DNA from 4 places in the Pantoea deleyi genome. Region 4 is predicted to be linked to each of the others. Evidence: predicted binding sites of a transcription regulator. Region 4 holds the regulator's gene; each other region holds the start of a gene.
The links. The regulator CRP, encoded in region 4, controls carbon source genes, mostly activating them, when cyclic AMP is high. The targets are predictions, from matches to a motif close to ATGTGANNNNNNTCACAT.

Region 1: a site for CRP is predicted at 4,838-4,855, ahead of J1C59_RS18480 (PTS mannitol transporter subunit IICBA). Genes of this name have one in related genera too.
Region 2: a site for CRP is predicted at 2,775-2,792, ahead of J1C59_RS15250 (iron-containing alcohol dehydrogenase). Genes of this name have one in related genera too.
Region 3: a site for CRP is predicted at 4,149-4,166, ahead of udp (uridine phosphorylase). Genes of this name have one in related genera too.

The regions. Positions count from the first base shown of each region.
Region 1 covers NZ_CP071405.1:3,947,314-3,955,156, reverse strand. Annotated here, with positions in the region: gene J1C59_RS18500 (VirK/YbjX family protein) at 1-317, shown strand, start outside; gene J1C59_RS18495 (YibL family ribosome-associated protein) at 326-688, opposite strand; gene mtlR (MltR family transcriptional regulator) at 793-1,338, opposite strand; gene mtlD (mannitol-1-phosphate 5-dehydrogenase) at 1,403-2,551, opposite strand; gene J1C59_RS18480 (PTS mannitol transporter subunit IICBA) at 2,645-4,579, opposite strand; gene J1C59_RS18475 (DUF3053 domain-containing protein) at 5,011-5,730, opposite strand; gene J1C59_RS18470 (gamma-glutamyltransferase family protein) at 5,943-7,541, opposite strand.
Region 2 covers NZ_CP071405.1:3,206,297-3,214,139, reverse strand. Annotated here, with positions in the region: gene J1C59_RS15260 (sodium:solute symporter family protein) at 1-540, opposite strand, end outside; gene J1C59_RS15255 (dihydrodipicolinate synthase family protein) at 620-1,504, opposite strand; gene J1C59_RS15250 (iron-containing alcohol dehydrogenase) at 1,513-2,664, opposite strand; gene dtnK (D-threonate kinase) at 2,853-4,109, shown strand; gene J1C59_RS15240 (D-threonate 4-phosphate dehydrogenase) at 4,102-5,082, shown strand; gene J1C59_RS15235 (DeoR/GlpR family DNA-binding transcription regulator) at 5,089-5,853, shown strand; gene speD (adenosylmethionine decarboxylase) at 5,897-6,706, opposite strand; gene speE (polyamine aminopropyltransferase) at 6,735-7,598, opposite strand; gene J1C59_RS15220 (YacC family pilotin-like protein) at 7,701-7,843, opposite strand, start outside.
Region 3 covers NZ_CP071405.1:3,841,568-3,849,410, forward strand. Annotated here, with positions in the region: gene ubiE (bifunctional demethylmenaquinone methyltransferase/2-methoxy-6-polyprenyl-1,4-benzoquinol methylase UbiE) at 1-259, opposite strand, end outside; gene rmuC (DNA recombination protein RmuC) at 335-1,834, opposite strand; gene J1C59_RS18040 (tetratricopeptide repeat protein) at 1,919-3,187, opposite strand; gene udp (uridine phosphorylase) at 3,276-4,037, opposite strand; gene J1C59_RS18050 (dienelactone hydrolase family protein) at 4,341-5,174, shown strand; gene metE (5-methyltetrahydropteroyltriglutamate--homocysteine S-methyltransferase) at 5,223-7,493, opposite strand; gene metR (HTH-type transcriptional regulator MetR) at 7,638-7,843, shown strand, end outside.
Region 4 covers NZ_CP071405.1:415,101-422,943, forward strand. Annotated here, with positions in the region: gene J1C59_RS01895 (aminodeoxychorismate/anthranilate synthase component II) at 1-498, shown strand, start outside; gene argD (bifunctional acetylornithine/succinyldiaminopimelate transaminase) at 580-1,800, shown strand; gene J1C59_RS01905 (YccS/YhfK family putative transporter) at 1,802-3,877, opposite strand; gene crp (cAMP-activated global transcriptional regulator CRP) at 3,935-4,567, opposite strand; gene J1C59_RS01915 (OsmC family protein) at 4,872-5,276, shown strand; gene J1C59_RS01920 (phosphoribulokinase) at 5,653-6,522, opposite strand; gene J1C59_RS01925 (YheU family protein) at 6,584-6,802, opposite strand; gene J1C59_RS01930 (hydrolase) at 6,807-7,823, opposite strand.

The sequences.
Region 1 (7,843 bases), 450 kb from region 4:
CGAAACAGTGCGGTGTTGAGAAGATTCTGGCGGTGGGCGATGAGACACACGTATTCCGCAGCCTGCGCTATCGCCACAGCAAAGGGGATAAGTTCTTTGCCAGCTACAGTGAATTCTGGCTGTCGCTGAGTGGAGAGGCGCGCAGTGACGGGATGTTTACCCTGCCGCTGAGCCTGCCGCGCAAAACGCTGGAGGAGATCGCCAGCAAGAAGCGCGCAGAGTATCGCCGTCGCTATGAACTGCTGGATGCGCTGGCGGAACAGGTCTGTGCCGCCGCGGGCGAACGCAAAGCCGATGTCGATCAGGCGGCTGCCTGATCGACGCTTCAGAAGGCGGTTCGGGCGAAGCCGGTCATCACTTTCAGGCCCATTTCACGTCCCAGCGCGGTCATTGGATGCACCACCACCAGGCCGCGCACGCTTTTCTTCAGCGCGCCCAGATTAGCCTGCTCTTTTTTGGTAATTTCGCGGCTGAAGCCCATTTTCTGCAGCTTCTGCGCTTCGGCACTCAGCTTTTCAACCCGCTGATTGCGCAGACGCTCGATCTCCGTGACCAGCGTTTCTTTCTCTTTCAGCAACGCGCCCAGTTTCTCGGTGTCACCCGACTCCAGTAACTGCGGCTCTTTGCGGTTCAGTGCGTCCAGCTTATCGCTGAGAAGTTTGATTTCGTTCTTTTCTTGCTCTTTCATGACAACAACTCGTTGAGGAAAACAGGCTAAGGATACACCAAATCGGGTGCAGGTTCCCGCTCAGCGTAAGACAAAAAAGGCGCCGGAAAGGGCGCCTGACGGGATTAGCTGCCGGACTTTTTAAACGCCTGCCGGATGCTGATGCGGGCGATCAGTTCGGTAAGCGACAGGACCATGGTGGATCGCACCATCTGCAGATAGCGCTGCTGCTGCATACTGCGCAGCTCCGCATCGTCGGTGTGAAATACCGGGGCTGGCGGCCAGGCGGTGACGCAGTGCAGCTCACCAAACGGGCCGAGGATTTCATCGTCGGTAAAGCGGTAGTCGGCGGTATCGTGATTCAGCTCTTCGCGCAGCGCCAGCAGCAGTTCACCATCTTCATATTCGTGCCGGCTGATGACCCCCAGGCCATAAACCAGCTTCAGACGAACCGAGAGTTCGCCCAGCGGCCCATCGCCCAGCAGCAGCGGCTCCACCGCATATTTCACCGCATAGTCATCTTTGCGGAACACCTGCAGCACCAGCAGATTGACCGCTTCAGCCAATAGCTCAACGGCGGCGATAAGAAAGCTTCTCACCGAACGACCGGCGTTCAGGCGCTCAAGCACCCGGTTCTCAAAAGCTTGCTTCTCTTCCATTATTGCCTGCATGGGTTTAATACCGCCGTTGGGCGCAGGCGTACTGCGCCCGGCTTGCGTCACTGACACGCGCGCATTATGCCATAGCGTGCCAGGCGCTCACCACAGAAGCCACCACTTCGCTGTCGGCATCCAGACCGGAAATCTCAGCCAGCGTCGCCCGTGGGCCCTTTTCTGCCAGCAGCGCGGCCAGCTCCTGCGCCTGCGGGTCCTGATCGCTGCGATAGTGCATCGCGGCCGCAATCCCCTGCACCAGGCTGGCGTGCGGCAGACCATACTCCAGCGTGCCCAGGGTCGGCTTGATCAGGCGATCGCCCGCACTCAGTTTACGCAGCGGCTGACGGCCTACGCGCTCAACATCATCTTTCAGGTAAGGGTTTTCGAAACGGCCCAGGATTTTGCGGATGTAGGCCGCATGTTTCTCCGCGTCGAAACCGTAACGCTGGATCAGCACCGCGCCGCTCTCCTCCATCGCGCCTTTCACCACGGCCCGGATTTTTTCGTCCAGAATGGCGTCACGAATGGTCTGATGACCGGCCAGCTGGCCAAGGTAGGCGGTAATCGCGTGGCCGGTGTTCAGGGTGAAGAGCTTGCGTTCAACAAAGGCCATCAGGTTGTCGGTCAGCTCCATGCCGGGGATGGTCGGCAGGTCGCCTTTAAACTGGGTTTTGTCGACAATCCACTCGCTGAAGGTTTCAACGGTGACTTCCAGCGGATCGCTGCTGCCCGCTTCCGTAGGTGGCACGATGCGGTCGACGGCGGAATCCACAAAGCCGACGTGCTGCTCCAGCCAGGCGTGATACTGCTCAGGCAGCGCCTTCAGGACATGCTGTTTCAGCTGACTGGTGCCGCGCACCATATTCTCACAGGCGATGATATTCAGCGGACGGGTCGTGCCGTCATCGCTGCGTTTAGCCAGCCCTTTCGCCACGCTGCCGGCAATGCGCTCCAGGATCTGCGGGCCCACGGCGGTGGTCACCAGATCGACCTCAGACACCAGGGTGACGATCGCCTCACTGGTGCTGTTCACGGCGCTGACGCCGGTCACGATTTCTGTTCTGGCCTGTTCGCCAACCACATGAACGGGATACTCATGACGCGCGTTCAGTGCATCCAGCACCGTCTGATTCACATCGGCAAAAACCAGTTCGATACCGGCATCAGCCAGTAATTTGCCGATAAAGCCGCGACCGATGTTTCCTGCTCCGAAATGTAACGCTTTCATAATTTTTGACCCATATCAAATGACGATGGGGCGGGCAAACCCGCCCCGGAAAATCGGGACGGGCATGACCGCCCCAGGGAAAATATCACCACATTATGCGATGGCAGGTTTGCCTGACAGCAGATCCAGCACTTCCTGCACGTTGCTGGTGTTCGCCAGCTTCTCGATCACGCTGTCATCATCCAGCGCATTGGTGAGGCTGGTGATCACCTGGATGTGCTCGTTATTGCGGGCTGCAATGCCGATGACCAGACGCGCCACATCCTCCGGCTCTTCACCGAACAGGACGCCTGCCGGATACTGGCAGAACACCACGCCGGTTTTCAGCACGCGATCTTTGGCTTCCACCGTGCCGTGCGGCACCGCAATTGACTCACCGAGATAGGTCGGGGTCAGTTTTTCACGCGCCAGCATCGCTTCAACATACTCCGGCTCGACGTAGCCGCCTTTCACCAGCTGTTCACCGGCAAAGCGAATCGCCTGCTCTTTGTTGCTGGCGGTCAGGCCGAGGAAGACGTTATCCGCGCCCAGCTTAAACAGGTGCGCGTTACCTTCATCGTAGCTGTCGGCCAGCGTCGTTTTCACGGTTTCGCGATGCGCATCACTGCGGTTAGCCGCCACCAGACGTTCGGTCAGGGTGCTGTAGAGCGCGCTGTCGAGGAAGTTATTCAGCGAAATATGCTGCGCGTGCGGTGCCTGGCGGATTGCGCGTTCGGTCAGGTCGCGATGCGTAATTACCAGATCGACATCACCGGGCAGGGCGTTGATCGCGGTATTGGTCACCGAGACATTGCTCAGACCGGCATCCTGCACTTTCTTACGCAGCACGCCTGCGCCCATGGCGCTGGAACCCATACCGGCATCGCAGGCGACAATGATTTTGCGCACGTGATGCAGGTCCACGCTCATGGCGTCGCTGGCGATCGCCGCACCGGGTGCGCTCTGGCCTTTGGACTGCGCTTTCATGTCATGCATGCGCTGGGTCGCGGCTTCGATGTCGTCATCTTCTTTTACTTTGCTGGTTTTCAGCAGGATAGCGGAAACCACGAAGGAGACGGCAAAGGCGGCTGCGATAGCGGCGACGTTCGCGAAGTAGGCGCCTTTTGGCGTCATCGCCAGCACCGCCAGGATAGAACCCGGTGACGCCGGAGAGACCAGGCCGCCGTTCAGGACGGTCAGCGTGAAGACGCCGGTCATCCCGCCCAGGATCACGGCCAGCAGCAGACGAGGCGCCATCAGCACGTAGGGGAAGTAGATCTCATGGATGCCGCCCAGGAAGTGGATAATGGCGGCACCGCCCGCAGACTGTTTTGCACTGCCACGGCCAAAGAACATGTAGGCCATCAGCACGCCCATGCCCGGGCCCGGGTTCGCTTCAATCAGGAAGAAGATCGATTTACCCGCTTCACTCGCCTGCTGGATGCCGAGCGGTGAGAAGATACCGTGGTTAATGGCGTTATTCAGGAACAGGATTTTCGCCGGTTCCACGAAGATCGAGGTCAGCGGCAGCAGGTTGTTCTGCACCATCAGGTTCACGCCCGCCGCCAGAATGTGCGACAGACCTTCAACCAGCGGGCCAATGGCCAGGAATGCCAGCAGGGCCAGCACCATCCCGATAATACCGGCCGAGAAGTTGTTCACCAGCATCTCGAAGCCGCTTTTGATTTTGCCGTCAATTGCCCGGTCGAACGACTTAATGGCCCAGCCACCCAGCGGACCGGCAATCATCGCACCCAGGAACATCGGCATATCTGCACCGACGATGACACCCATCGTGGTGATGGCACCGACCACGCCGCCGCGATCTCCGCCCACCAGACGTCCGCCGGTGAAACCGATCAGCAGCGGCAGCAGGTAAGTGATCATCGGGCCGACCAGTTTGGCCAGCGTTTCGTTCGGGATCCAGCCTGTTGGAATAAACAGTGCGGTGATGATACCCCAGGCGATAAACGCCCCGATGTTTGGCATCACCATATTACTCAGAAAGCGACCAAAGCTCTGTACTTTGACCTTCACTGATGAGGACATAAACCCACCCCTTATTGAGACGCGCTGCAATAGGAGAGCGCGTTTGTTTTTGTTTAGCCACCCCGACCCGAAGCCGGTGGTATTACTGTATGCACGCGGACTCTATCACGCGAATCTGGTACTGCGTAGGGCACGGAATTAGTGTGATCTGCATCACTGATTAAGGGGGCCTGCAGGGGGCATTAGCGTGACTCTGATCACATTTTATCGACCGATCGCCACCGTTATGTCGGATTTTTAGTCAGAATAGCCGGGTATCTGTGATGTACGTCACATCCTGAAAGAGGCGGTTTGTTATAGAAATGTGATGACAGTCACAAAATATTTTTGGTCGAAAATGCGCCAGATCACACTTCATTCAGCGGGTCGGAAAGGCGAAGAGAAAGCGTGAGGAGAGGGGCAGAGACATGACCTCTGCCCGTAAAGCGGGTTTACTGCTGAATGCCACCCTGAACGGCAGCCTGGGCCTGCGGCAGTGCCTGGGCGTTGGCAGAAAGCGTGCTCATCAGCGCGTTATACTGCGTGGCCTGATCCTGCGTCGGGAACTGCACGCCGCCATTGTTGAAGCTGACGCGGGCGCCCTGCAGTTGCAGGAAGTCGCCGGTCTGCACCGCACCCTGGCTCAGCGCCTGGAGCTTAGGCAGCAGCGGGATCAGCTGATTGGCGGGCACTGTCACCACTTTGTTATAGGCGGTGTCGTAGACTTTTTTCAGGTCGTCCGACTGCTTCAGGGCCGCTTTGCTGCTGTCTGCCTGCATTTTGGCGCTTTCAATCTGCTGGGTGACAATCACCAGGGCGCTGTTGGCCTGACGCAGCGAATCACGACGGCTGAGATAATCCTGCGGAACGCGAATCGCGGAAAGCTCATCCACCACCGGGCGCATTCCCTGCTCTACCGCTTTGTTCGCCTGCTGTGAGAAGCCATACAGAATGGCGTAATCGCTGGCGAAGTTGCCAAAGCTCTGCTTCTGGTTTTCGCTGAGGCTGGGAAGATGCTCGCCGCTGCGCATCACGGTATTCTGGAGAAAGTCGATAAATGCTTTACGCTGCTCGCCCTCTTTGTCACCACATGCGGTGAGCTGCAGCACGATCAGCGCGCCAGCGAGCATAATGCCGCCGCGTGCCATAAGGCGTGTAAATCCTGAAGCCATAGGGTCAACTCCTGTCGGTGATACTGTCTGATGTCCAGGTAGGAATGGCCTAAAGAATAGAACAAACCCGCGCCACGGCACAATGCGAAACCACCGCTAAAACAGGTGCTTTCTGAAATGGCGGTGGCAGAGCAGGATCGGCGGCGCGGCGGTGCACCCGGCATTGCCGGCTGGCGTCCCCCTCTCCGGGCGGCGTTTTCATGACGGCGGCCTTAAAACACCACGGCCTGCCCATCTTTCCGGCTTTCACTGGCCGCAATATAGAACCCCTGAGGATCGCGCACTATCACCTGCGCGCCGCCGAAGTTGTAGTTGCTCAGCGGATCTTCCAGCACCACGTTGTGGCCCATGCGGCGCAGGGTACTCAGGGTGTTGCGATCGAGGGTGGATTCAAAGACCACCTCGCGCCCCTGTACCACCCGCCAGCGCGGTGCATCAATCGCGGCCTGGGGATTCTGTCCGTGCAGCATGATACGCAGCGCCAGCTGAACGTGCCCCTGGGCCTGCATCGGGCCACCCATCACGCCAAACGCCATCAGCGGCTGGCCCTGCGGATCCTGCGCAAAGGCGGGAATGATGGTATGGAACGGGCGCTTACCACCAGCCACCACGTTGGGATGGGTCGGATCGCATGAGAAGCCCGCGCCGCGATTCTGCAGGCTGATGCCGGTGCCGGGAACCACCACGCCGGAGCCAAAGCCCATATAGTTGGACTGAATGAAGGAGACCATCATTCCCTGGCTGTCACCGGTGGCCACGTAGACAGTGCCGCTTTGCTGCGGCGAGCCAAAGCGGAAATCGCCCGCGCTGTCAGGATCGATTAACGCGGCCCGCTGGCGAAGATAGTCCCGGCTCAGCAGCAGCGCCGCCGGAAATTCCAGGTGATCTTCATCAGTGACATAGCGTTCGAGATCGACCAGTGCCAGCTTCATCGCCTCAATGGAGAGATGCAGCCACTGCGGTGAATCGGGTGCATAGCGGTTGATCTCCCACTCTTCCAGAATGCCCAGCGCGATCAGGGTCGCGATGCCCTGGCCGTTAGGCGGCAACTCCTGTACCGATCCACCGGCGAACGGATGCGACAGCAGGGTTACCCAGTCGGCACGATGGTTTTTCAAATCCTCCAGCGTCAGGGCAGCGCCATGCTCATGGGCGAAGGCCGCCATCTTCTGCGCCAGCGCGCCACGATAGAAGCTCTCGCCCTGGGTTTCAGCGATCTCCTGCAGCGTGGCGGCCTGCGCCGGGTTGCGGAACAGTTCCCCCGCCTGCGGCGGGCGGCCCTGCGGCGCAAAACAGTCGCTGAAGCCCGGCTGATCCCGCAGTTTGTCGTAGCCGCGCTGCCACAGCTGACCAATCAGCGGCGAGACCGGAAAACCGTCGCGCGCATACCCGATTGCCGGTTGCGCCAGGGTAGTGAGCGGCAGGGTGCCGAAGCGCTGCGCCAGTGAGACCCATGCCGACACCGCGCCAGGTACGGTCACTGACTCCCAGCCGGTTTCCGGCATGGTGTCAAACGCGGCGAAGCGGCCGGGATGCCAGGCGGCCGGGGCACGACCTGACGCATTGAGCCCATGCAGCTCACTGCCGTCCCAGACGATCGCAAATGCATCACTGCCGATGCCGTTTCCGGTCGGCTCCAGGACGGTGAGGGCGATAGCCGTGGCGATCGCTGCATCTACCGCGTTGCCACCCTGTTGCAGCATACGCAGGCCTGCCTGTGCCGCCAGCGGTTGTGACGTCGCCACCGCGTTACGTCCCATCATCGAGACGCGATGAGAGGGGTAGGCGACATTAAAATCTGTTTCACGCATCGCTTTTCCTTGCCGGGATCCGGTGTCTGGCCCGCCGTCTGCGCACCACTCAGGGAGTGCACTTTTGTCGCGCATGACGTCAGGCGTGAATGGCATAAACGCACCGGAATGAGGCGTCTGCCGTTTCTTAAAGGCCGCTGTTCAATAATCTGCTGAAAAAACAGCACTCAGATTAACGGATTTTCCCGCTCTGCACCGTGAGCCGACGCGCGGCAGCGCTGAAGGTCATGCCAGGATTATTCTTATTTTAATTAGAAAGATGAATATAAGTGTTCAGGAAGTAAACCATTGGCGTATATTTT
Region 2 (7,843 bases), 1.2 Mb from region 4:
CCAGGCGACGCCTTTCATGCCGCCAAACGCGAAGTAGAAGGTACTGACCACCGCCGTGATAAAGGCCGCCTGGGTCAGATCGACTTTTAACACGGTGGAGATCGCCGCCGCGCCGCTGATGTAGTTACCGACGTTCACCAGCAGCAGCGCATAGATCATAATCAGCGAGATGATATTTTTGGTCGAGCTGCCATATTTCTCGGCGATCGCGCCGGAGATCGTGATCTTCCCGGTGTTATAAATGCGTTTGACCAGAATCAGGCCAAACAGCGGAAAACCAATCGCTGCGCCAATGACCGACCAGGAGGCGGCGAAGCCATCCTCAAAGGCCGCCTGTGCGGTGCCGATGGTGGATTTGGCCCCGATATACTCGGACATCAGCATGATGCCGACAATAAAGGCGGGCATGGCGCGCGAGCCTTCCATAAAGTCGCCGCTGGTTTTACTGCGCAGCCGCCAGGTCAGCCAGGTAGTGAACAGAATATAGGCGACCACCATGCCGACGATCAGTAAGGTGCTCTCAGTTGAAAATGATTTCATCATGACCTCGATTGTTCTGGCAGATGGCGACCATCAGGTTCGTTCTCATCTGACCGATAGTGTGCAAAGGCGATGGACGTTATTGCAGGTAGTGGTTCACGATTTGACGAATCTGCTGCTGCTCTTCGGCGCTGAACTGCACCGCATAGCGACTTTCACCGACCTCAAAGCCCTGCAGGCTGACCGCTTTTTTCACGGCGGCCGGTGAAAAACCGATGCTGTAGAGCGCGGTGCGCAGGCCGGTCACGCTCTCCTGCGCCTGATGCGAACCGGCGATGTCGCCGGCGCTGAAGCGCGCCCAGATCGCGTTGATCGCGTCGGGTGCCACATTAGCCAGCCCGGAAATCGACGCAGAACAGCCGTCAACGAATCCCTGATGGATCAGCGAATCCGGACCGTTCAGGACATCGAAACCTTCGCAGTCGGCAGTGGCCTGCAGAAATCCGCTCAGGCTCTCATAGCTGCCGGCAGAGTCTTTGATGCCGATGATGTTCGGGTGCGCCGCCAGCGTGCGCACCGTGTCGGGCTGCAGGGTGTTGCCGGTGCGTGCCGGGATGTTGTAGAGGAACAGCGGCACCGTGAGTGCATCCGCCACGCGCTGATAGTGGTCAATCAGCTCCTGCTGTTTCAGCGGAACAAACCACGGCGTGATCGCGGACACCGCATCCACGCCCAGGCGGCCAATCTGCTGGCCGAGCCGGATGGTTTCGCGGGTCGAAATCTCTCCGATATGCGCCACTACCGGCACCCGGCCGTTGACTTCATCGACGCAGGTCGTGGTGACGGCAATCTTCTCCTGCTCGTTCAGCACAAAGAATTCGCCGTTGGTGCCGCCGCAGAAGATCCCGTTACCGGCGTCGATCTGCCGTCTGACCTGCTCGCGCTGCTTCACCGGGTCAAAGGCCCCCTCCCGGTCGAAAGGGGTGACGATGGCCGTCAGAATGCCCTCTATTTTCTTATTCATAACAATCCTCAATTCGCCTGGCGGGAAGGAAACAGGGTGAGATAGATAGCGCGCACATCGTCGGCGCTGACACTCATCGGCACATTTTTCATCAGGCGCTGAACGTCGAGTGCTGCTTCCACCAGATAGGGCAGGTGATCCGGGCTGATGCCCAGCGCTTCGAGACTGGCAGGCAGCTGCAGCCGCTCAACCAGTGCGGTGAAGTACTCCACCAGCGCATGGGATTTCTCGTCGTCGCTTAAACGGCTGTCGGCATCGGGCAGCAGATCATAGGCCTGCGCGAACTTGCTCACCGCGGCCGGGCGGACGAATCGCATGCAGGGCGCCAGCAGAATGGCGTTGGCGACGCCGTGAGGCAGATGATATTTGCCGCCGAGCGGATAGGAGAGGGCGTGCACCAGATGGGTACCGGCATGGGCGATGGCCGCGCCGCCGTAGTAAGAGGCCCAGAGCATCTCCAGCCGCGCCTGTAAATTGTCTGGCTCGCGCAGCGTGGTTTCGAGACTGGCGAACAGCTTCTTCATGCCGGTGAGTGCATAGTTGTCGCTAACCGGATTGGCGACGTTGGCCGTGAAGCACTCAATCAGATGGCAGAGCGCATCAATGCCGGTCGAAGAGGCGATGTGGGCGGGCATGCTGGTGGTGAGTTCCGGCACCAGCGCCACCACATCCGGCAGCATCACCGGGGAAATAATACCGACTTTGGTCTCCTTCTCTGGGATAGCCAGAATCGCATTGGGGGTGGCTTCAGAACCGGTTCCGGCGGTGGTCGGGATCAGCAGCGAGCGGGTGCGGCGCTGCGGTTTTTCACCCGCCAGCAGGGCGTCGAGCGACGGCGCCGCGTCCAGGCAGAGTACCGAGAGCAGCTTCGCCACATCCAGAACGCTGCCACCGCCGATGCCGATCACCATATCGGCCTGCCGGTGGGGAAGCGCCGCCAGGATCGCAGCAACATCGTGCTGGCTCGGCTCTGGCGGGACGCTGTTGACCAGGCTGAGCTGCGGAATCCGATCCCGCAGTTGCCCCATCAGCGCCTGCACCGCCGGAATCGCCTCAATGTTTCGGTCCGTGACCACGACCGCTGCCGAGACGCCCTGCAGCAGATAGCCCATGTCGTTCAGCGCCTGATAGCCGCTGATCACCGTGCTGTTAATGTTCATTTCATCCCCTCTTTACTGTCGCGGCGGAGCACATGATTAATTTTGCTCAGCACAATGCGAATTCAGTCACTCTGTGTGGCTAAATTTATAAGGCATATCGATTTCGATTAATTTGAACTTGCTCACATATAATCAATCATGATTGAATATAATCAAATGCAAATGGCAGTCGCCTGACAGGAGTGAGGATGGGCTCATCAAGATGGAAAACCGCGGTACTGGTCATCGCCGATGACTTTACCGGTGCCAACGATGCGGGCAGCGGGCTGGCTCAGGCCTGTGCCCGCGTGCAGGTGCTCTTTGGCCTGGGGACGTCGGTGCCGGACGCAGCGGATGTGTTGGTGATCAGCACCGACAGCCGGGCCGTCAGTGCCGGGCAGGCGGCTGAGCGCGTCACGCAGGTGGTGCAGCACCATGCGGCACAGTTTCAGACAGGCTGGCTGTTTAAAAAGATCGACTCTACGCTGCGCGGCAACGTGGGTGCGGAAACGGCGGCGGCGCTGCGCGCCAGCGGCAAAACCCTGGCGCTGGTGGTACCGGCGGTGCCGCGACTGGGCCGCACCACGCGGCAGGGTTGCGTGTGGGTCGATCAGCGTTTGCTGACGGAGACCGAATTTGCCAGCGATCCCAAAACCCCGATCCGCAGCGCCCGCGTCCTCGATCAGATGCAGATCGAGGGCATGGAGATCGATCTCGCCACGCTGCGCAGCGATCGGCTCGATGCCGTGCTGGCCGCGGCGCAGGGCGTGGTAGTGGTGGATGCCGAAAACGAGGCCGATCTGGCGCGGCTGATTGCGGCGGCGGCGCAACTGCGCGAGAAGCCGCTGCTGGTCGGGGCTGCCGGATTAAGCGATGCGCTGGGCGCGGCGCTCTCGGTTCGCCCGGCCCGGCCGGTGCTGGCGGTGGTGGGATCGATGAGCGACAGCGCCCAGCAGCAGATCGCCGCCCTGCAGCAGCAGCGGGCCGTTGAGATCGTGGAGGTGGACATCACTCAGCTGTTTCAGCAGCCCGCCTGGCCGGAACGGGCGCGCTGGATCGCGCAGGCGGCCGACGCACTGCGGGCCGGTCGTCATACGGTGATCCGGACCTGCCAGCATCGCGCGCAGCGCCACGCGATCGAGGCGCTCTGCCAGCAGCACAGCCTGACGCGCCAGCAACTGGGTGAGGCGATCTGCGGCTTGCTCGGTGAGATGACCTTAAGCCTCTGCCGCGCCGCGCTGCCGCATGCGCTCTATCTGTCAGGAGGCGACGTGGCAATCGCCGTCGCTCAGGCGCTAGGCGCCAGCGGCTTCCATATTCAGGGTCTGGTGGCGGGCTGTGTGCCGCACGGGGTTCTGCTTAACAGTGAATTTACTCTGCCGGTGATGACCAAAGCGGGTGGCTTTGGTGATGCAAATACTCTGGTAGCAGCCATTGGTTTTATTGAGGAGAAGTCGAGTGAGTAAAATTATTGCGATCACCATGGGCGATCCGGCGGGCATCAGTCCGGAAATCATTATCAAGTCGCTCTCTGAAGGTGAGCTGAATGGCATTCCTGCCGTAGTGATTGGCTGTGCCAGCACGCTGCGCCGCATTATGGCGATGAACATCACGCCTCAGGCCGAATTGCGGGTGCTGGATCGGGTGCAGGATGCGCGCTTCGCGCCGGGCATTATCAACGTCATCGATGAGCCGCTGGCGGATCCCGCAGCCCTGAAACCTGGCGTGGTGCAGAAAGCGGCGGGAGATCTGGCGTGGCGCTGCGTGAAACGGGCCACCGAACTGGCGCTGGCGGGTGAGGTTCACGCCATTGCCACCGCACCGCTGAACAAAGAGGCGATGCATGCCGCCGGACATCTCTATCCGGGTCACACCGAACTGCTGGCGCACCTGACCGACACCAAAGATTACGCGATGGTGCTCTACACCGATAAGCTGAAAGTCATCCATGTCACGACCCACATCGCGCTGCGCAAATTCCTCGACACGCTGAACCAGACGCGCATCAAAACGGTGATTGGCATGGCGGATACCTTCCTGCGCCGTGTCGGTTATAGCGCCCCGCGCATCGCGGTCGCGGGGGTGAATCCTCACGCCGGGGAGAACGGGCTGTTCGGGGATGAGGAGATCACCACGGTTGCGCCCGCGATTCAGGCGATGAAGGCGCAGGGCGTGGACGTTTACGGGCCCTGCCCGCCGGACACAGTATTCCTGCAGTGCCAGGAGGGGTTGTATGACATGGTGGTGGCGATGTACCACGATCAGGGGCACATTCCGCTGAAGCTGCTGGGCTTCTATGATGGCGTCAATATCACCGCAGGCCTGCCGTTTATCCGCACCTCGGCGGACCACGGCACGGCGTTTGATATCGCCTGGACAGGTAAAGCGAAGTCTGACAGCATGGCGATCTCGATTAAACTCGCGATGCAGCTCGCTTAGGGAACTATGAACGGACAGAGCCGTCTTGACCAGATTATGGATTACCTCAAAAGCCATAATCTGGTGACTGTTGAGCAACTGGTCAGCGCCATCTCCGCCTCACCCGCCACGATTCGGCGCGATCTGATTAAGCTGGATAAAGAGGGCGTGATCAGCCGCAGCCATGGCGGCGTCACGCTGAATCGTTTTATTCCTGCGCAGCCCACCACGCTGGAGAAGATGCAGCGTAATCTGGCCGAAAAGCAGGCGATCGCGGCCTGCGCCGCCAGCTTCGTGCGTGCCGGGGATGCGGTTGTGCTGGATGCCGGCACCACCATGCTGGAGCTGGCGCGCCAGCTTACCCATCTGCCGCTGCGGGTGATCACCGCAGATCTGCACATTGCGCTGTTTCTGTCTGAGTTTAAGCAGATTGAAGTCACGATTATCGGCGGGCGGATCGACGACTCCAGCCAGTCGTGCGTCGGTGAGCATGGCCGCCGGCTGCTGCGCACGATCAACCCCGATATCGCCTTTGTCAGCTGTAACTCCTGGAGCCTGGAGCGCGGGATTACCACGCCCACCGAGGAGAAAGCGGGGCTGAAACACGATCTGCTGGCCAATGCGGCCCGGCGGGTGCTGCTGGCGGACAGCAGCAAATATGGCTCCTGGTCGCTGTTCTGCGCGTCACCGGTCGACGATCTGACCGATGTCGTGACCGACAGCCGGCTGGATGAGGCTGTCTGCCGCACGCTGCGCGAACGCGGGATTACGCTGACGCTGAGCGCCGGATAACCTGTACGCGCAGGTTACCCAGGGTAACGCTGCGCGTCTGATTTTACAGCGTCTTCAGTCCCACGGAGGGGATGTTTCTGCCGTAATAGATCTCACGCATCTCTTTCCACAGCAGGTCGGTAATGCGCTTGTGCTCCTGCGGCGTAAGATCGTCCGGACGGGTGTTGAACAGGTAGTGCTTCAGATCGAACTCTTTCAGCAACATCTTGGTATGGAAGATGTTTTCCTGATAAACATTCACATCCACCATGTCATACATCCCCTTCATATCCTCTGACATGAAGTTCTGAATCGAGTTGATCTCGTGATCGATAAAGTGCTTCATCCCCTTCACATCGCGGGTGAAACCGCGCACCCGGTAATCGACGGTGACGATATCGGACTCCAGCTGATGGATCAGGTAGTTCAGCGCCTTAAGCGGTGAGATCACGCCACAGGTCGAGACTTCAATGTCCGCACGGAAGGTGCACAGTCCGCCTTCCGGATGACTTTCCGGGTAGGTGTGCACGCAGATGTGACTTTTATCGAGATGGGCCACGACCGAATTGGGCAGCGGGCCAGGGTGCTCGGAGTTATCGATATCCCGGGGATCGATAGGCTCTTCGCTGACCAGAATCGTGACGCTGGCACCCTGCGGCTCATAATCCTGGCGTGCGATGTTCAGGACGTTAGCGCCGATAATAGAGCAGGTCTCCGTCAGGATTTCCGTCAGACGGTTAGCGTTATATTGTTCATCGATATAGGCGATGTAGCCATCGCGTTCCGCTTCAGTATTCGCATAGCAGATATCGTAAATACAAAAACTCAGGCTTTTCGTCAGGTTGTTGAAGCCATGTAGTTTTAGCTTTTGCAATTTCGTTCACCCCCTCAGAGATGCGTTATCAGCCTGCGGCAGATAACGCATTCAACAGATATTGCGGCAGGGCAAAGCTGCCGGTATGGATCGCTGGCGTGTAGTAACGGCAGCGCAGGCCCGCGTGCGCAAAGCGCGACTGCAGCGTGGCGACATCATGCTGACGCAGCGCCGGATTATCACTCGCCCAGGCAAAGGTCATGATGCCACCGTAATAGGTCGGGATCGCCGCCTGATAGAAGCTGACATCCGCAAAATAGTGCCCCAGCTTACGATGACTGTTCACGGCCTCATCCTGCTGCAGGAAGCAGACGCCATTCTGCGCCACAAAGATGCCATTTTCATTAAGGGCCGCTTTGCACCCCGCATAAAATTCCGACGTAAACAGGCTCTCGCCCGGCCCAATCGGGTCGGTGCAGTCAGAGATGATCACATCGAACTTCTCCTGCGTCTGATTAACGAAGTTAACCCCGTCATCAATCACCAGCGTAAAGCGCGGATCGTCATAGGCACCGGCGCTGTGGTTCGGCAGATACTGGCGGCAGAACGTCACGACGCCCGCGTCGATCTCCACCATGGTGATCTTTTCGACCTCCGGATGACACGAGACTTCGCGCAGCATGGCGCCGTCGCCGCCGCCGATGATCAGCACATGCTTCGCCGCGCCGTGAGCCAGCAGCGGAACGTGCGTCATCATTTCATGATAGATAAATTCGTCGCGTTCGGTGGTCTGCACGACGCCATCCAGCGCCATGACCCGGCCCATCGCCGCATTTTCGAAAATGATTAAATCCTGATGCGCAGTCTTCTCACGGTACAGCTCTTTATCCACCGTGAAATACTGGCCAAAACCGGTATGAAGGGTTTCATACCACGTCTCATTGTGGGCCATAGTGCTCTCCTCTGATGACATCGCCATGAAGATGGGCGGCACATGATAGCTAACAGTGACCGTGGTTGCACGGTCAATGTCCGGCTGCAGAGGGCGGGCGGGTTACCTGACGTAGGCCAGCAGGCTCAGTGAATCCCGGGCCAGAGACTTGCACTTTTTGTCGTTGGTAATGGCGATGCCGCTGAGATCGCGATAGCTCTCTTCGCCCAGCGCCTTCATGTTGTAATTGCTGTAGTTGCTTAAAT
Region 3 (7,843 bases), 560 kb from region 4:
CGACCAGACGCGAGAATTTTGCCGTCAGATCGCCGGTTCCGCCCGCCAGGTCCAGCACGCGCTGACCGCGACGTACGCCGCTACTGTCAATGGTAAAACGCTTCCAGATGCGATGGACGCCAAACGACATCAAATCGTTCATCAGGTCATATTTTGCGGCTACGGAATGAAAAACGTCCGCGACTTTGTCCGCTTTTTCGCTTTTGGCGACCGTCTGAAAGCCAAAATGGGTGGTTTCCTGCTGTGATTCATCTGCCATCGGTTTTACCTGCTCCACAAACAATACTTCCCGAAGTGTATCAGAGTCACGGAAGTCAGGCACGTTGCGCCCATACTATTCGTGGAGGCGTCTCACACGCGACTCACTCTCCTCCCCTTCCCTCTCCTCATCGGCCTCCTCTTCCAGCCGGTTTTCTGGCATGGCGCGTTCGGCTAATTGCGGGTTGATGGGGCGTTTGATCTCCACGCCCAGCGCCCGGAACCCCTCGCTCTGCGCGATCAGGTTACCGCGCCCTTCTGCCAGCTTTTTCATCGCCTCGCGATAGCTGTTCTGGGCTTTATCCAGGCTATGGCCAATCCCGCTCATATCATCCACGAAGAGCCGCATCTTGTCGTAGAGCCGCGCTGCCCGATCGGCTATCCGCTGGGCATTGCGGCTCTGGTGCTCATAGCGCCACAGATTATTGATGGTGCGCAGCGCCACCAGCAGCGTGGTGGGGCTGACCAGCATAATGTTCTGCTGCAGCGCCTCGCTAATCAGTTCAGGCTGCCGATCGATCGCCAGCAGAAAGGCGGGCTCCACCGGAATAAACATCAGCACATAATCCAGCGACCGCAAGCCAGGCAACTGCTGATAATCTTTCCGGCTCAGCAGGCGGATGTGCGCACGCATGGCACTCACATGCTCCTGGATCGCCTGCTCACGGGCGATCTCATCCTCTGCGTTGAAATAGCGTTCATAGGCCACCAGCGTCATCTTGGCGTCCACCACCACATCTTTGCCCTGCGGCAGACGCACAATCACATCCGGCTGCATCCTGCCCTGCTGCTCAGACTGGATGCTGACCTGCGTTTCATATTCGTAGCCTTCCCGCAGCCCGGAGGCTTCCAGCACCCGGCTCAGCACCACTTCCCCCCAGTTCCCCTGAATTTTATTGTCGCCCTTCAGCGCTTTCGTCAGGTTGAGCGCCTCCTGCGCCATCTGCGCATTCAGCTGCTGCAGCTGGCGGATTTCATGGGTCAGGGTATGCCGTTCGCGTGCTTCTGCACCAAAGCTCTCATGCACCTGCCGGCGGAAACCATCCAGCTGCTCACGCAGCGGGCCGATCAGCCCGTTCAGGCTCTGACGGTTCTGTTCATCAACGCGACGGCCGCTGTTTTCGAAAATACGGTTGGCGAGGTTTTCAAACTGGGCGCTGAGACGCTGTTCGCTGTTGGTCAGCAGACGCTGTTTCTCTTCTGCGGCGTAGCGGGTCTCTTCCAGACGGATGGTCACTTCGCGCAGCTCCGCTTCCTGGGCGCTGTTCACCTCCAGCTGATTGCGCAGTTCGCGATTAAGCTGTTCGCTTTCGTTACGCCAGTAATCAAGCTGCTGCAGCCGTTCGGTGGCACCGCTCAGCGCGCCGTGAAGCTGACGCAGCTCCTGCTCCCGCTGCTGCGCCTGCTGCTGAAGCTGATCGACCTGCTGCTGCTGACGCTGTTGCGCCTCTTCCAGCAGACGGCGCTCGGTCTGAAAACGGGCGACCAGATGACCGGCACGTAACTGTGCCAGCATCCAGCCGATCCCTGCCCCGGCAAGCGCCAGACAGGCGCTGATGATGATGTGCTGATCCATGATTTCCCCCGACTCAGGCTGCTGAGGGAAAAGGTAGAGTCGCACTGTATGAATGTCCAGATAATTTTGCCGGGATTCAGCGCCTTAGAGGGCCGCGACCCGCAGCCTGCCCGCCTGCCACTCCTCGATCAGAAAAAAGGGCATGGGCAGCTGCCACTCGCCCTTGCTGACCGGCGCCAGATAGTCCCAGGTCGTCTCGCCAGCGGTGATCGCCACGCGCTGGCGGCTGCCATCCGCCGCCGCCGATTTTCCGCGCATACTGGCAAACCCGGCATTGCTGCCCACATGAAAATGGGGCGTCTGCCAGCGCACGGGCGCATGGTCAGGCCAGGGCCGGGCCTGGTGGAAATGGAAGAGTTCATCGTGGCTCAGGAGACTTTCCCGCACCGTCGGCCATAACGCCACCTTCAGGAAATACTGGTCGGTAAAGCGCTGGCTCCCCTGATACTGCGCGATGAAATCGCGCATCGCCTGCGCCACATGCCGGAAGACGCCGTGACAGCCGCCCCACATGCCCGCCAGCAGCAGTTCGGTATGAGAGAAGTAGTCACGCATATGGTGGAACCAGTAAGGCGAGGCGAGCCAGGCGTTAACCGCAGCCGCTTCGCGCTCCGAGAGCAGCGAGTCGGCATCGCGCACGATAAAGCGCTTTACCTGTGGATCGTCGAGCACCAGAAAACGCCACAGGGTCGGATAGAGCGTTTTCTCGTGCGACATATCGATCAGCCTGACATGCGGCTGATCCAGACGCTGCCAGACATGCTGCGGCACGCTGTCATCCAGATAGATACGGCAGGACCAGCCGGGATAGAGCGCCGGTGCCACCTCCACGTTTTTAATCAGGGTTTCACAGTAGCGAGGCTGATCGCCATACAGAGAGAAGGCGATAACGTTCTGCTCTGGCCGACTGAGATCGGCGGGTTCGGGCTGCGCGGCCGGAAAGGCCACACGCTGTCCCTGACTGAAACGCGCATCCGAGCGCATCAGCGAGGCCAGCCCATACTGCGCCATCTCTTCGCGTCTGTTGAGCCAGCCGCACACCTCGGTTAAGCCATCCAGCCAGGTGTCGGAGGCGGTGGCCTGCACCGCAGGCGGCGACTGAAGGATCTTCTGATAGATTTTGTACGCTTTCGCGTGCTGGCCCAGACGCAGCAGGCAGAGAGCATAGTCGCTCAGCACCTGCATCTGATTTGGCATTGACCGCAGCACCTCTTCACAGCAGCGGGCGGCCAGCGCATAGTCGCCCTGTTGCATGGCGGCGCGGAAACGTTCGGCACTGCGTTCCAGCCGCGCATTGAGAGCGGCGGGATTGAGACCAAGGGCAGGACGGCGGACAGGAGAGGTATGGCGCATAAACATCCTCAGGTTTAACTGATGTTACGCGCCGTTAATGACCAGCAGCAGGTTCTGAGTCCGGAAAACCTGCTGCCTGACGCGACCGTTACAGCAAGCGACGCGCCGCTTCGACCACAATCTTCACTGCGTCACTTTCTGTCTGCTTCATCGTGACCGCATCCGGGATCTCTTTCTGCGTACGGTTCACAATCACGCCCGCCACCATGCCGGCTCGCAGACCCTGGCTGGCGCACATGGTTAACAGTGTAGCGGATTCCATCTCATAGTTGAGTACGCCCATCTCCTGCCACTCCTTCATCGATCCCCTGAAGCGACTGACCACGCGGCCTGAAACGGTGTCGTAGCGCTCCTGGCCCGGATAGAAGGTATCAGACGAGGCGGTGATACCGATGTGGGTCTTCGCGCCACAGGCTTCTGCGGCCGCGACCAGGGCGGTGGTGCAGCTGAAATCGGCCACTGCCGGGAACTCCATCGGTGCGAAGTGCAGGCTGGCGCCATCCAGGCGAACCGACGCCGTGGTCACCAGCACATCGCCGACGTTGATATAGGGCTGGATCGCACCGGTGGTGCCAACGCGCAGGAAGGTGCGCACGCCAAGCTGCGCCAGCTCTTCGACCGCAATCGAGGTGGATGGGCCACCGATGCCGGTTGAGCAGACGACGACAGGCTTACCATCCAGCTTTGCCAGCCAGGAGGTAAATTCACGGTGTGAGGCGAGATGCGTGGCATCTTCCATCAGTCCGGCAATCTTCTTCACGCGCTCCGGATCGCCTGGCACAATCGCCAGGGTAGCGCCCTGCAGGTCGGCTTTGGTCAGGCCCAGATGGAAAACGTCAGACTGTGTCATTTTCAGACTCCTGTTAAGGGAAAGTATCGCGCCACTTTACGTCAGCACGCCGGATAAATATGTGACAGCTTTCACTTAAGAAAATGAAAGTTACATTTTTCAGACCACAGATTGAGACTATCGTCACACAAATACATCTTCCCGGTCGCGACTGTGCGCAGTAAGGCTGTGTCGGCGTTAGCGCAATGCTAAAGAGTGGGAGGATTTTATTCGCGGCTGATCCTGTAGCCCGGCACCTGGCGCGCGCAGTTTAACGCCAGGCTATAGTTACCTGATTGCGCAAATGCTTGCACGGAGAGACTAATGAAACCCAGTGATAATATGGCACAAAAACCGGCGACGGACGGCTTTGCCCCTGCCGTGCAGCCCACCGCCGCCACCACCATCATGACCGACAGTCCGGCCATTCAGGCGGGTGAAACCTCAGTGCCCAGCCAGGGCGAAAACATGCCAGCCTACTTCGCCAGACCGCAGGGCGCAGACGGCCCGCTGCCTGTGGTGCTGGTGGTGCAGGAGATCTTTGGTGTGCATGAACATATCCGGGACATCTGCCGCCGCCTGGCGCTGGAGGGCTATCTGGCTGTCGCGCCTGAACTCTATTTCCGCGAGGGCGATCCGTCGGAGTATCACGATATCCCGACGCTGTTCAGCGAACTGGTCAGCAAAGTGCCGGACAGCCAGGTGCTCTCCGATCTCGACCACGCCGCCAACTGGGCAGCCCGCAACGGCGGCGACATCCGCCGCATGGGCATTACCGGATTCTGCTGGGGTGGCCGCATCAGCTGGCTCTATGCCGCGCACAATCCCCAGCTGCGGGCCGCAGTCGCCTGGTATGGCCGACTGACCGGGGAGCGCACCCTGAAGCAGCAGAAGCATCCGATTGATATTGCTGTCGATCTCAATGCGCCGGTGCTGGGCCTGTATGGCGGTCAGGATGAGGGGATCCCGCTGGAGAGCGTCGAGCAGATGCGTCAGGCGCTGCATGCCGCCAATGCCACCGCCGAGATCATCGTCTATCCCGAAGCGGGACACGCGTTCAACGCCGACTACCGGCCGAGCTACCATGCGGAATCGGCCCAGGATGGCTGGCAGCGGATGCTGGCCTGGTTCAGGCAGTATGGCGTCGCCTCACGATAAATAAAAAACGGGCGCTTCTGCGCCCTTTTTTCCCCGTCAGACCCTCGGCTACGCCGTCTCTCCACGCAGTTTCTTCGCCGCTCTCACCATATTCGCCAGCGCCTGGCGCGTTTCCGTCCAGCCACGCGTTTTCAGTCCACAGTCCGGGTTTACCCACAGCCGCGCCTCCGGGATGCGCTTCGCCGCCTTCAGCAGCAACGCTTCGATGCCTTCGACGCTGGGGACGTTGGGCGAGTGAATATCATAGACGCCGGGGCCGATCTCATTGGGATAGTCGAAGTGTTCAAACGACGCCAGCAGATCCATGTCAGAGCGCGCGGTTTCAATGGTGATCACATCCGCATCCAGCGCCGCGATTGCCGCCATGATGTCGCTGAATTCGCAGTAACACATATGGGTGTGAATCTGGGTCTCGTCCCGCGCCACGCCCGCCGTCAGCCGGAAAGCCTCCACCGCCCAGTTCAGATAACCGGCCCAGGCCGAGTGATGCAGCGGCAGCCCCTCCCGCAGGGCCGGCTCATCAATCTGGATAATGCCGATACCCGCCTCCTGCAGATCCGCCACCTCATCCCGCAGCGCCAGCGCGATCTGTTTCGCGAGGGTTTCCCGTGGCACATCTTCACGCGGAAATGACCAGCAGAGGATCGTTACCGGGCCGGTCAGCATGCCTTTGACCGGTCTGTCCGTCAGCGACTGCGCATAACGGGCCCAGTCGACGGTAATCGGCGCCGGACGATAGACATCGCCGATGATGACGGGCGGCTTCACGCAGCGCGAACCGTAGCTCTGCACCCAGCCATTGCGGGTAAAGGCAAAGCCCTCCAGATGCTCGCCAAAGTACTCCACCATATCGTTACGTTCCGCTTCACCGTGCACCAGCACATCCAGCCCCAGCCGCTCCTGTTCGCGAATCGCCTGCCTGATATGCTCCGCGATACCGGTGCGATAATGGCGGCTGTCGAGCCGCCCCTGCTTAAAGTCGAGGCGCAGGCGGCGAATCTCCGTGGTCTGCGGAAAAGAGCCGATGGTCGTGGTGGGCCAGGCGGGCAGGCTCAGTCGCTGATGCTGCAGGCGACTCCGTACCGGCCAGGCGCTCTGGCGGGCACTCTGTTCGGGTGTAATGGCCTGCAGACGCTGCGCCACCACCGCATTATGCACGCGACGGGAGTGGGCGCGGGCGCGAATCGGCGCGCTCCAGGCGTCCAGCGATGCCGCATCGTTGCGGTTCAGGGCCTGACTCAGCAGCGACAGCTCACCACACTTCTGCAGCGCAAAGGCCAGCCAGCTTCTGACCTCCTCATCCAGATGCGTTTCAGTGCTGAGGTCGATCGGGCTGTGCAGCAGAGAGCAGGAGGAGCCGATCCAGAGCAACGGACGCCGGGCGGCCAGCGGTTGCAGGCGATCAAACCAGCGGCTCAGATCGGTGCGCCAGACGTTGCGTCCGTTGATGACGCCAAGCGACAACAGCCAGCTGGCGGGCAATTGCTGATGCAGGTGCTCAATATCGTCATCCCCATGAACCAGATCGACATGCAGCCCCTGCACCGGCAGCCTGCGGATCACCTCAAGGTTCTGCCCGATGCGGTCAAAATAGGTGGTCAGCAGCAGTCTGCAGTGACCCTGCAGGGCGTCATATGCCGGTTGAAAGGCGTCGCGCCATGCCTGCGGCAGCTCAAGGGCCAGGGCGGGTTCATCCATCTGGACCCACTCAATGCCACGCTTTGCCAGTTCCGCCAGCACCTGCTGATAGACGGGCAGGATCGCCCTCAGCAGCGAGAGGCGTTCAAACGGCGCGCCTTTGACCTTGCCCAGCCACAGATAGGTCACCGGGCCCAGCAGCACCGGCTTGATGTTATGCCCCAGCGCCAGCGCCTCATCCACCTCATCCAGCAACTGGGTCCAGCTCAGCTTAAAGGTCTGATCCCGGCTGAATTCCGGCACCAGATAGTGATAGTTAGTGTTAAACCATTTGGTCATTTCGGCCGCTGCCGCAGGTTCGCCGGCGGGGGCGCGCCCCCGGCCCAGGCGGAACAGCGTGTCGAGGTCAATCGTGCCCGCCGGGTTCTGATGGCGTTCAGGCACATTGCCCAGCATCAGGCTGGTGGTCAGCACATGATCATACCAGGCGAAATCCCCCACCGGCAGCAGATCGACGCCAGCTTCTTTCTGTTGCTGCCAGTGACGAGCGCGCAGCTCGCGTCCCGTCGCCAGAAGCGCCGCCTGGGTGCTGTCGCCCGCCCAGTAACGCTCCAGGGCTTTTTTCAGTTCACGATGCAGGCCAATACGGGGAAAACCGAGGGTATGATTGAGGATAGTCATGTGCCAGTCTCCAGATAAAGGTTCACGGTGCTTTAACCGGGCAGTCAAAGATGTTTAGCCGTCCAGATGTTTACACTGCTATACTCTGCGGGTACTGTATGTTGCACAAGCGCAATATGTTCATTTTCGATGTGAAGGACACTCATGATCGAACTCAAGCACCTGCGGACGCTTCAGGCTCTGCGCAATACGGGATCGCTGGCTGCGGCAGCGGCCCAGCTCCATCAGACGCAATCGGCGTTGTCTCACCAGTTCAGCGATCTGGAGCAGCGTCTGGGATTCCGCCTGTTTGTGCGTAAAAGTCAGCCACTGCGTTTTACCCCGCAGGGCGATATCCTGCTGCAACTGGC
Region 4 (7,843 bases):
CAGGTGGTGCGCAATGATGCCATCACCCTGGCACAGATGGCGGCCTTACCGCTGACCCATCTGGTGATCTCGCCAGGTCCCTGCACGCCGTCGGAGTCGGGAATTTCGCTGGCGGCGATCAGGCACTTTGCCGGTCAGCTGCCGGTGCTGGGTGTCTGCCTGGGGCATCAGGCGATCGCCCAGGCGTATGGCGCACAGGTGGTGCGGGCGCGTCAGGTGATGCACGGCAAAACGTCCGCTATTCAGCACACCGGTCAGGGTGTGTTTCGCGATCTCAATAATCCCCTGACCGTGACCCGCTACCATTCGCTGATTGTGCAGCGTGATTCCCTGCCGGACGATTTTGAGATAACGGCCTGGACGGTGCGTGACGGCGAACCCGACGAAATCATGGGATTCCGCCACAAGACCCTTGCCCTGGAGGGCGTGCAGTTCCATCCCGAGAGCATTCTCAGCGAACAGGGCCACCAGCTGCTGCGCAATTTCCTGACGCAATAAGTTGCCTTTGAGTGATTTTTTATGCATATTTTGTGATTATTATTTCAAGGTTGCACAAACATCATTCAAATGGGGTCATCAATGGCAGCGGAAAAAATTGCGGTCACGCGGGAGACGTTCGATAACGTTATTTTGCCTGTTTATGCACCTGCGCAGTTCGTGCCGGTAAAAGGCAAGGGCAGCCGTGTATGGGATCAGCAGGGCAAAGAGTATATCGATTTCTCGGGTGGCATCGCCGTCACCGCACTTGGACACTGCCATCCTGCGCTGGTTGAGACGCTGAAAAGCCAGGGCGAGACGCTGTGGCACACCAGCAACGTGTTCACCAACGAACCGGCGCTGCGTCTCGCCAGTAAACTCATTCACGCCACCTTTGCCGAGCGCGTTTTCTTCGCGAACTCCGGCGCCGAAGCCAACGAAGCCGCATTTAAGCTGGCGCGCTATTACGCCTGCAAGCGCCACAGCCCGTTCAAAAGCAAGATCATCGCCTTCCACAACGCTTTTCATGGCCGGACGCTCTTTACCGTCACGGTCGGCGGGCAGCCAAAATATTCAGACGGATTCGGGCCTAAACCGGCAGATATCGTCCATGTGCCGTTCAACGACCTGGACGCGGTGAAAGCGGTGATTGACGACCATACCTGCGCCATCGTGGTTGAGCCTGTTCAGGGGGAAGGCGGCGTGATGCCTGCCACACAGGCCTTTATGCAGGGGTTGCGTGAGCTTTGCGATCAGCACCAGGCGCTGCTGGTGCTGGATGAGGTGCAGAGCGGCATGGGGCGCAGCGGCAAGCTCTTCGCCTATGAGCACTATGGCATTCAGCCCGATATCCTGACCTCGGCCAAAGCGCTGGGCGGCGGGTTCCCGGTCAGCGCCATGCTGACCACCAATGAGATTGCCTCGACGATGGCGCCGGGCGTTCATGGCACCACCTATGGCGGGAATCCTCTGGCCTGCGCCATCGCCGAAACCGCGCTGGATATCATCAACACCCCGGCCGTGCTGGCGGGCGTGGAAGAGCGTCGTCAGCACTTTGTGACGGCGCTGCAGGCGATTGACGCGAAGTATGATCTGTTCAGCGATATTCGCGGCAAGGGGCTGCTGATTGGTGCGGCGCTGAAGCCTCAGCACGCCGGTAAATCGCGCGACATCCTGAATGCCGCGGCGGCCGAAGGGGTGATGGTGCTGGTTGCCGGTACTGACGTGATGCGTTTCGCGCCGTCACTGATCATTGAACCCACTGACATCGAAGAGGGCATGCGTCGCTTCGCCACGGCGGTCGGCAAAGTGCTCAACGGCTAAATCAGCGCTTCCGTAAATGCCGGATCAGCCAGCGGCCATGTTGCGGTCGCTGGCTCCACGCCAGCGATGAGATGGTGTGCATCACGCTCAGATGATCGAGGATGCGCCGCACATGCTGCTCCACGACCGTAACCGGCCCCTCACTGATATTCTCCAGCTCATCCAGCAGGTTGACCTGCGAGCTTGCACCCTCATACTCCAGCCGCTGCTGACACCGCTGCAGCGCGATTTCACAGGATTGCAGATAGCGCTCGGCCAGCGAGGCGGTGAGCATGGTGTGTTCGCGCGCCAGAATCGTCATCGCATTGATATGCTCGACGATAAACTGGCTGTGCGTCACCCAGAGCCGCATATCTTTCAGATACTGGGCGTTGAACGCCGGTTCCTGCATCGCCTGATTAAGGGAGTTGAACAGCGCATTGTGTGCCTGATTCACCTGCACGCGCTGGTAAGCCAGCTTGCCGGGCGATTGCTCATCGCCCAGCAGCAGCCGCAGCGCATCCTGATAGGTTTCCAGGGCATCATGCGCGTTCTGCCGCAGCAGGCCACTCTGCCACTGCGGCCAGAGCCAGAGCATTCCGCCAAAGGCGATCAGACAGCCCATCAGCGTATCCATCAGGCGCGGCAGCAGAAACTGCGCGCCGTTCAGCGACAGCAGCTGCAGCGAGTAGACGGCGGTCACCGTGAAGCCAATCATCGACCAGCCATAAAACTGACGGGTAAAGCGATAGCTGATAAAGGTGATGGCCAGCATGATCAGCAGCACCAGCGACTCCGGCACCGCCAGACGCAGCGTGGCGGCCGCGATCACCAGCCCGGCAAAGGTGCCCAGCGCCCGGTGCTGAATGCGGACGCGGGTGGCGCTGTAGCCGTTCTGGCTGACGAACATAATGGTCATCAGGATCCAGTAGGGCTTGGGAATGTTGAAGAACAGCGCCAGCGCGCTGCCCAGCATCAGCATGACCGCAAAGCGTCCGGCGGTACGCAGCGACGAGGAGCGCAGCGAGAGATAGCTGCGCAGGGCGGGCAGCAGCGGCAGACGACGCTGGCGATCGGCCATCAGGTCGCGCTGATAGAGCGGTTTCTGCGTGCGCAGGACCCGGGCAATCCGGTTGAAGTGATAGAGGCAGAAGTGCCCCACCGGATTGTCGGGATGCTGCCAGGTGATTTTCTCCAGCGCGCCGAGCTGTTTATCCATCGCGAAGCGCTCGGGTAACCGGTGATAGAGGATGTTATCCGCCAGCACCCGCAGCCGGGCCGAGATGGTTTTGGCATTCCAGCGGATCACCGCTTCGGCATGGCTCTGCTCGACCAGCTTCTGCACCTCTTCCGGCCGATGCAGGCTGACCGAGATATGCTCCTGCAGATCCAGCGCCACCTGAAAGGCGCGCGTCAGCCGCTTGTGGCTGTGGTCGCGGCTGGCCGACAGCATGTGCATCTGCTGATAACAGGTGTTGATCAGATCGACCACCTTCTGCTGACGAGCCAGCAGCGGCGGCAGGGCCTTCTCCGGATCGGTCAGCTGCGTCAGCAGGGTATATTTGGCGTCGCAGTAGTTGGCCAGCTCGCGGTAGATCAGGCTCAGGCTCTCGCGCATCGGCTGCTCTTTCCAGAGCCAGAACCAGAACCAGTTAAACAGCCCGTACCAGAGCGTACCGCCGATATAGAGCAGCGGCGGAACATAGATCGGCATGCGCCCGATCAGGCTCAGGGTAAAGATGGCGGCGATAAGGGTGCCGGGCAGCAGGCGGCCATGCAGCGGGCTGATCTCCCCGGTTACGCCGAGCAGCAGCGGCATAATAAACAGGATCAGCGGCAGCGGCACCGCCTGCAGGGTGAGCCACTGGATCAGGAAGCTGCCGAGGGCAAACAGGCTGCCACCGACGATCAGGCGTTTGAAGAAGCGTTTATGCGGCGTATCCAGACCGGCGATGTTGCAGCAGGCGGGCACCAGTGAGAAGAGCAGACCCTTTTGCAGGTCGCCAGCCAGCCAGCCCAGCGCCACCGGCAGGCAGAGCACCAGCGTTTGCCGCAGGGCGTAGTTCACTTCAGGATGGTAGATTATTCGACGCCACATCGGCTCAGCACAAACAATAACGGCGTGATGTTGCCATCACGCCGTGGGTGACAGGAATCAGCGGGTGCCGTAAACGACGATGGTTTTGCCGTGTGCAGAGATCAGGTTCTGATCTTCCAGCATCTTCAGAATACGGCCCACGGTTTCACGTGAACACCCTACAATCTGGCCAATTTCCTGACGCGTAATTTTAATTTGCATGCCGTCGGGATGCGTCATGGCATCTGGCTGTTTCGCCAGGTTAAGCAGGGTCTGTGCAATGCGTCCGGTAACGTCGAGGAAAGCGAGGTTACCCACTTTTTCGGACGTGACCTGCAGGCGACGCGCCATCTGCGACGAGAGTCGCATCAGGATGTCAGGGTTCACCTGGATCAGCTGACGGAATTTCTTATACGAAATCTCTGCCACTTCACACGCGCTTTTCGCACGTACCCAGGCGCTGCGCTCCTGGCCTTCTTCGAACAGGCCAAGCTCACCAATAAAATCACCCTGATTCAGGTAGGAAAGAATCATCTCTTTGCCTTCTTCATCTTTAATCAGAACCGCGACGGAACCTTTCACGATGTAGTAAAGCGTTTCTGCTTTTTCACCTTGATGAATCAGCGTACTTTTGGATGGATACTTGTGAATATGGCAATGGGACAGGAACCATTCGAGTGTAGGGTCTGTTTGCGGTTTGCCGAGAACCATTCGCTATTATCCTCTGTTGTAATCGTGCCCAAAATACAGGGGGCAGTTTTCCCTGTCAGGCGGTGAAAGCTTCAAGCGTTTTCCATTTCAGGAAATTATTCGGGCCGCATCAGGCGCAGTGCGCATCATTCTTCCCGGCTTCGTCATCGGGTGACGAAAAATATTTTCAGCACTGTTTGTAGCACAGCTTTAGCCGACTGTCTTCTGTTGTCTCGCTTCAGCTACGGGCGGATTTCTCCGGATTGCTGTTTACCAGGGGAAAGCGTACTCTGGCGGCAAAACAGTGTATTCCGGAGCAAAAAACATGCAGGCAAGAGTGAAGTGGGTAGAAGGGCTGACATTCCTCGGAGAATCCTCATCCGGCCATCAGATCCTGATGGATGGTAATTCAGGGGATAAAGCGCCCAGCCCAATGGAGATGGTGCTGATGGCGGCGGGCGGATGCAGCGCGATCGATGTGGTCTCAATTCTGCAAAAAGGCCGCAACGATGTGGCTGATTGTGAAGTAAAACTGACCTCAGAACGTCGTGAAGAGGCGCCGCGAATCTTTACGCACATCAACCTGCATTTTATCGTCAGTGGCAAAGCGCTCCAGGATAAAGCGGTCTCACGCGCGGTGGATCTTTCGGCGGAAAAATATTGCTCGGTCGCCATCATGCTGGGCAAAGGCGTGACGATCACGCACAGCTACGAAGTGATCGCGCTGTAACCGTCATCGGTGTTTGAGGTTGCCGGTAGTCTGTTGTCAGACCTTAGCATCGCAGAGAGTCTGCGTTGAGACAGTGATGGCGCAGCGAAGCGGGTCAGATCGGTAAAGCCGCAACGTCCGCCCTTTATGGCATGCTCTGCCCGCGCCCTCCTGGCGCGGGACACTTTCCGCTTCTGACGCTCTTCCCTGCCTGCTGAACTTTTCTGTTACGGCCAGATGCTTTCTGCCCGCGGTTGTCTATCGCGGCCTGACTGAAACCGGATGCGGCTACCGGACGTCTGCTTCCTGAAGCCTGCTCAGCGAGTTAAGCTTATCCGCTGCGATAACATTGCCTGCTCTGGTTTTTAAACCGTCTGAAGAGCGCTTTCCTGGCCCCTTACTCTATCCGTTTGCCTTCCATCAGCCGTTTCACCAGCGGGCCCATAATGAGCTCCATCGCCAGACCCATTTTGCCGCCCGGCACCACCAGCGTATTGATGTGCGAGATAAAGGAGCCCTGCAACATCGCCAGCAGATAGGGGAAGTCGATATCTTCCAGCGCCTGAAAGTGAATCACGACAAAACTCTCATCCAGCGACGGGATGGCACGGGCGGCGAACGGGTTGGAGGTGTCCACGGTCGGGACGCGCTGGAAGTTGATATGGGTGCGGGAGAACTGGGGCGTAATGAAGTTAATGTAATCCTCCATCGACCGGACCACCGAGTCCATCACCGCCTCACGGGAATGGCCGCGCTCGCCGGTATCGCGCACCAGCTTCTGGATCCACTCAAGGTTAACAATCGGCACCACGCCAACCAGCAGATCGACCTGCTCCGCCACGTTGTGCTGCGCCGTCACCACGCCGCCGTGCAGCCCCTCATAGAAAAGAATATCGGTGTTCTGCGGCAGCGGCTGCCACGGCGTAAAGGTACCCGGTACCTGATTCCACGGCACCGCCTCATCGTAGGTGTGCAGATATTTGCGCGACTGCCCCTGTCCGCTATAGCCATACTCTTTAAAGCTCTGCTCCAGCAGGCCAAAGTCATTGGCTTCGGGGCCGAAGTAGCTGACGTGACGTCCTAAATCGCGCGCCTTACGAATCGCCATATCCATCTCAGGACGGGTAAAACGGTGAAAACTGTCGCCTTCCAGCTCCGCCGCACGAAGATCAAGCTGCTGAAAGATTTTGCGAAACGCGAGGCTGGTGGTGGTGGTTCCTGCACCGCTGGAACCGGTCACCGCGATAATAGGATGACGTGCAGACATAGAGAAGCTCCCTGTGAGATCGGGTAACAGGCATTGTTAGCATGAAATGGCAGCAGGCGCATCAGCCATGAAAGGCGTTGCGCGGCATAATATTGACCGATTCATGCAGTTCCGACCACACCAGTACCACTTCACCGCTTTCCAGCTGGCGTCGTACATCCGCCACTTTGTCCAGCAGGCTGCGCTCCTGCTCGCCGTAGTCTGTGCCTTCGCGCAGCACAAAGGTTTCAATCAGGTTTTCAAGGGTCTCAGGCGAGACCTGTTGCCAGGGAATAATCACGAGATCAGTTATCCAGAAAAGGGGCGATCCACTGAGGGATGCGCTGTTCCAGCCACATTTCAGGCTGGCGTAATGTGCCGCCGACAAAACCTACGTGGCCGCCGTGTGATGTCAGTTGATACGTAATAGTGGCAGATAATTGACCGCTCTGCGGGATCACCTCATCACTCATAAAGGGATCGTCACGGGCGTGCAGGATCAGCAGCGGTTTTTCTACCTGCTTCAGCCAGGGCATGGCGCTGGCGCGATGATAGTAATCTGCCGCATCCAGAAAACCGTGGGCGCGTGCCGTAATTGCATCATCGAAATCGCGCAGCCGCCGCAGCGCCTTCAGCTCCGCCAGATTCACCGGCAGCGTGTCCGGCCAGGCGTGCAGCTTACGGCGGGCATTCTTCTTGAGCTGGGCCAGCAGATAGTGCTGGTAGAAGCGTGAAAAACCGCGTTCCAGTCTGACGCTGCAGGGTGCCAGCAGCAGCGGCGCGGAAACAATTACACCGGCGTCGACCTCTGCGGCGGCGCCCTCCTGACCCAGCAGGCAGCCCAGCATGTTGCCGCCCAGCGAAAACCCCACGGCGGCGGTGGGCACGCGGCCCCAGCGGGTGTGCAGCCAGCGCAGGAAAAAGCGGGCGTCGTCGGTTTCACCGGAGTGATAGATGCGGTTCAGCCGGTTAGGCTCGCCGCTGCAGCCGCGAAAATGCATCACCGCCGCCAGCCAGCCGCGCGCGCGACAGATCGCCATCAGGCCGTGAATATAGGGGCTGTGAAAACTCCCCTCCAGCCCGTGAAACAGCACCACGCGTGGCTTATGCTGCGCAGAGTGCGGATCTTCACTCCAGGCGAGATCGACAAAATCGCCATCGGGCAGATCGAGACGCTGCCAGTGGGGAACCAGCGTGCTGCGTCGGCGTAACAGACGCGGCAGCATCGTCTGCAGGTGCGCGTTTCGCAGCCCGGCAGGCGGCATGAACTGCTCGTTTTCCGGTCCGGTAAATTTCATGTGGTAAAAGCTTGTCTGTTCCATATCACACTGTTAGCTTCGAT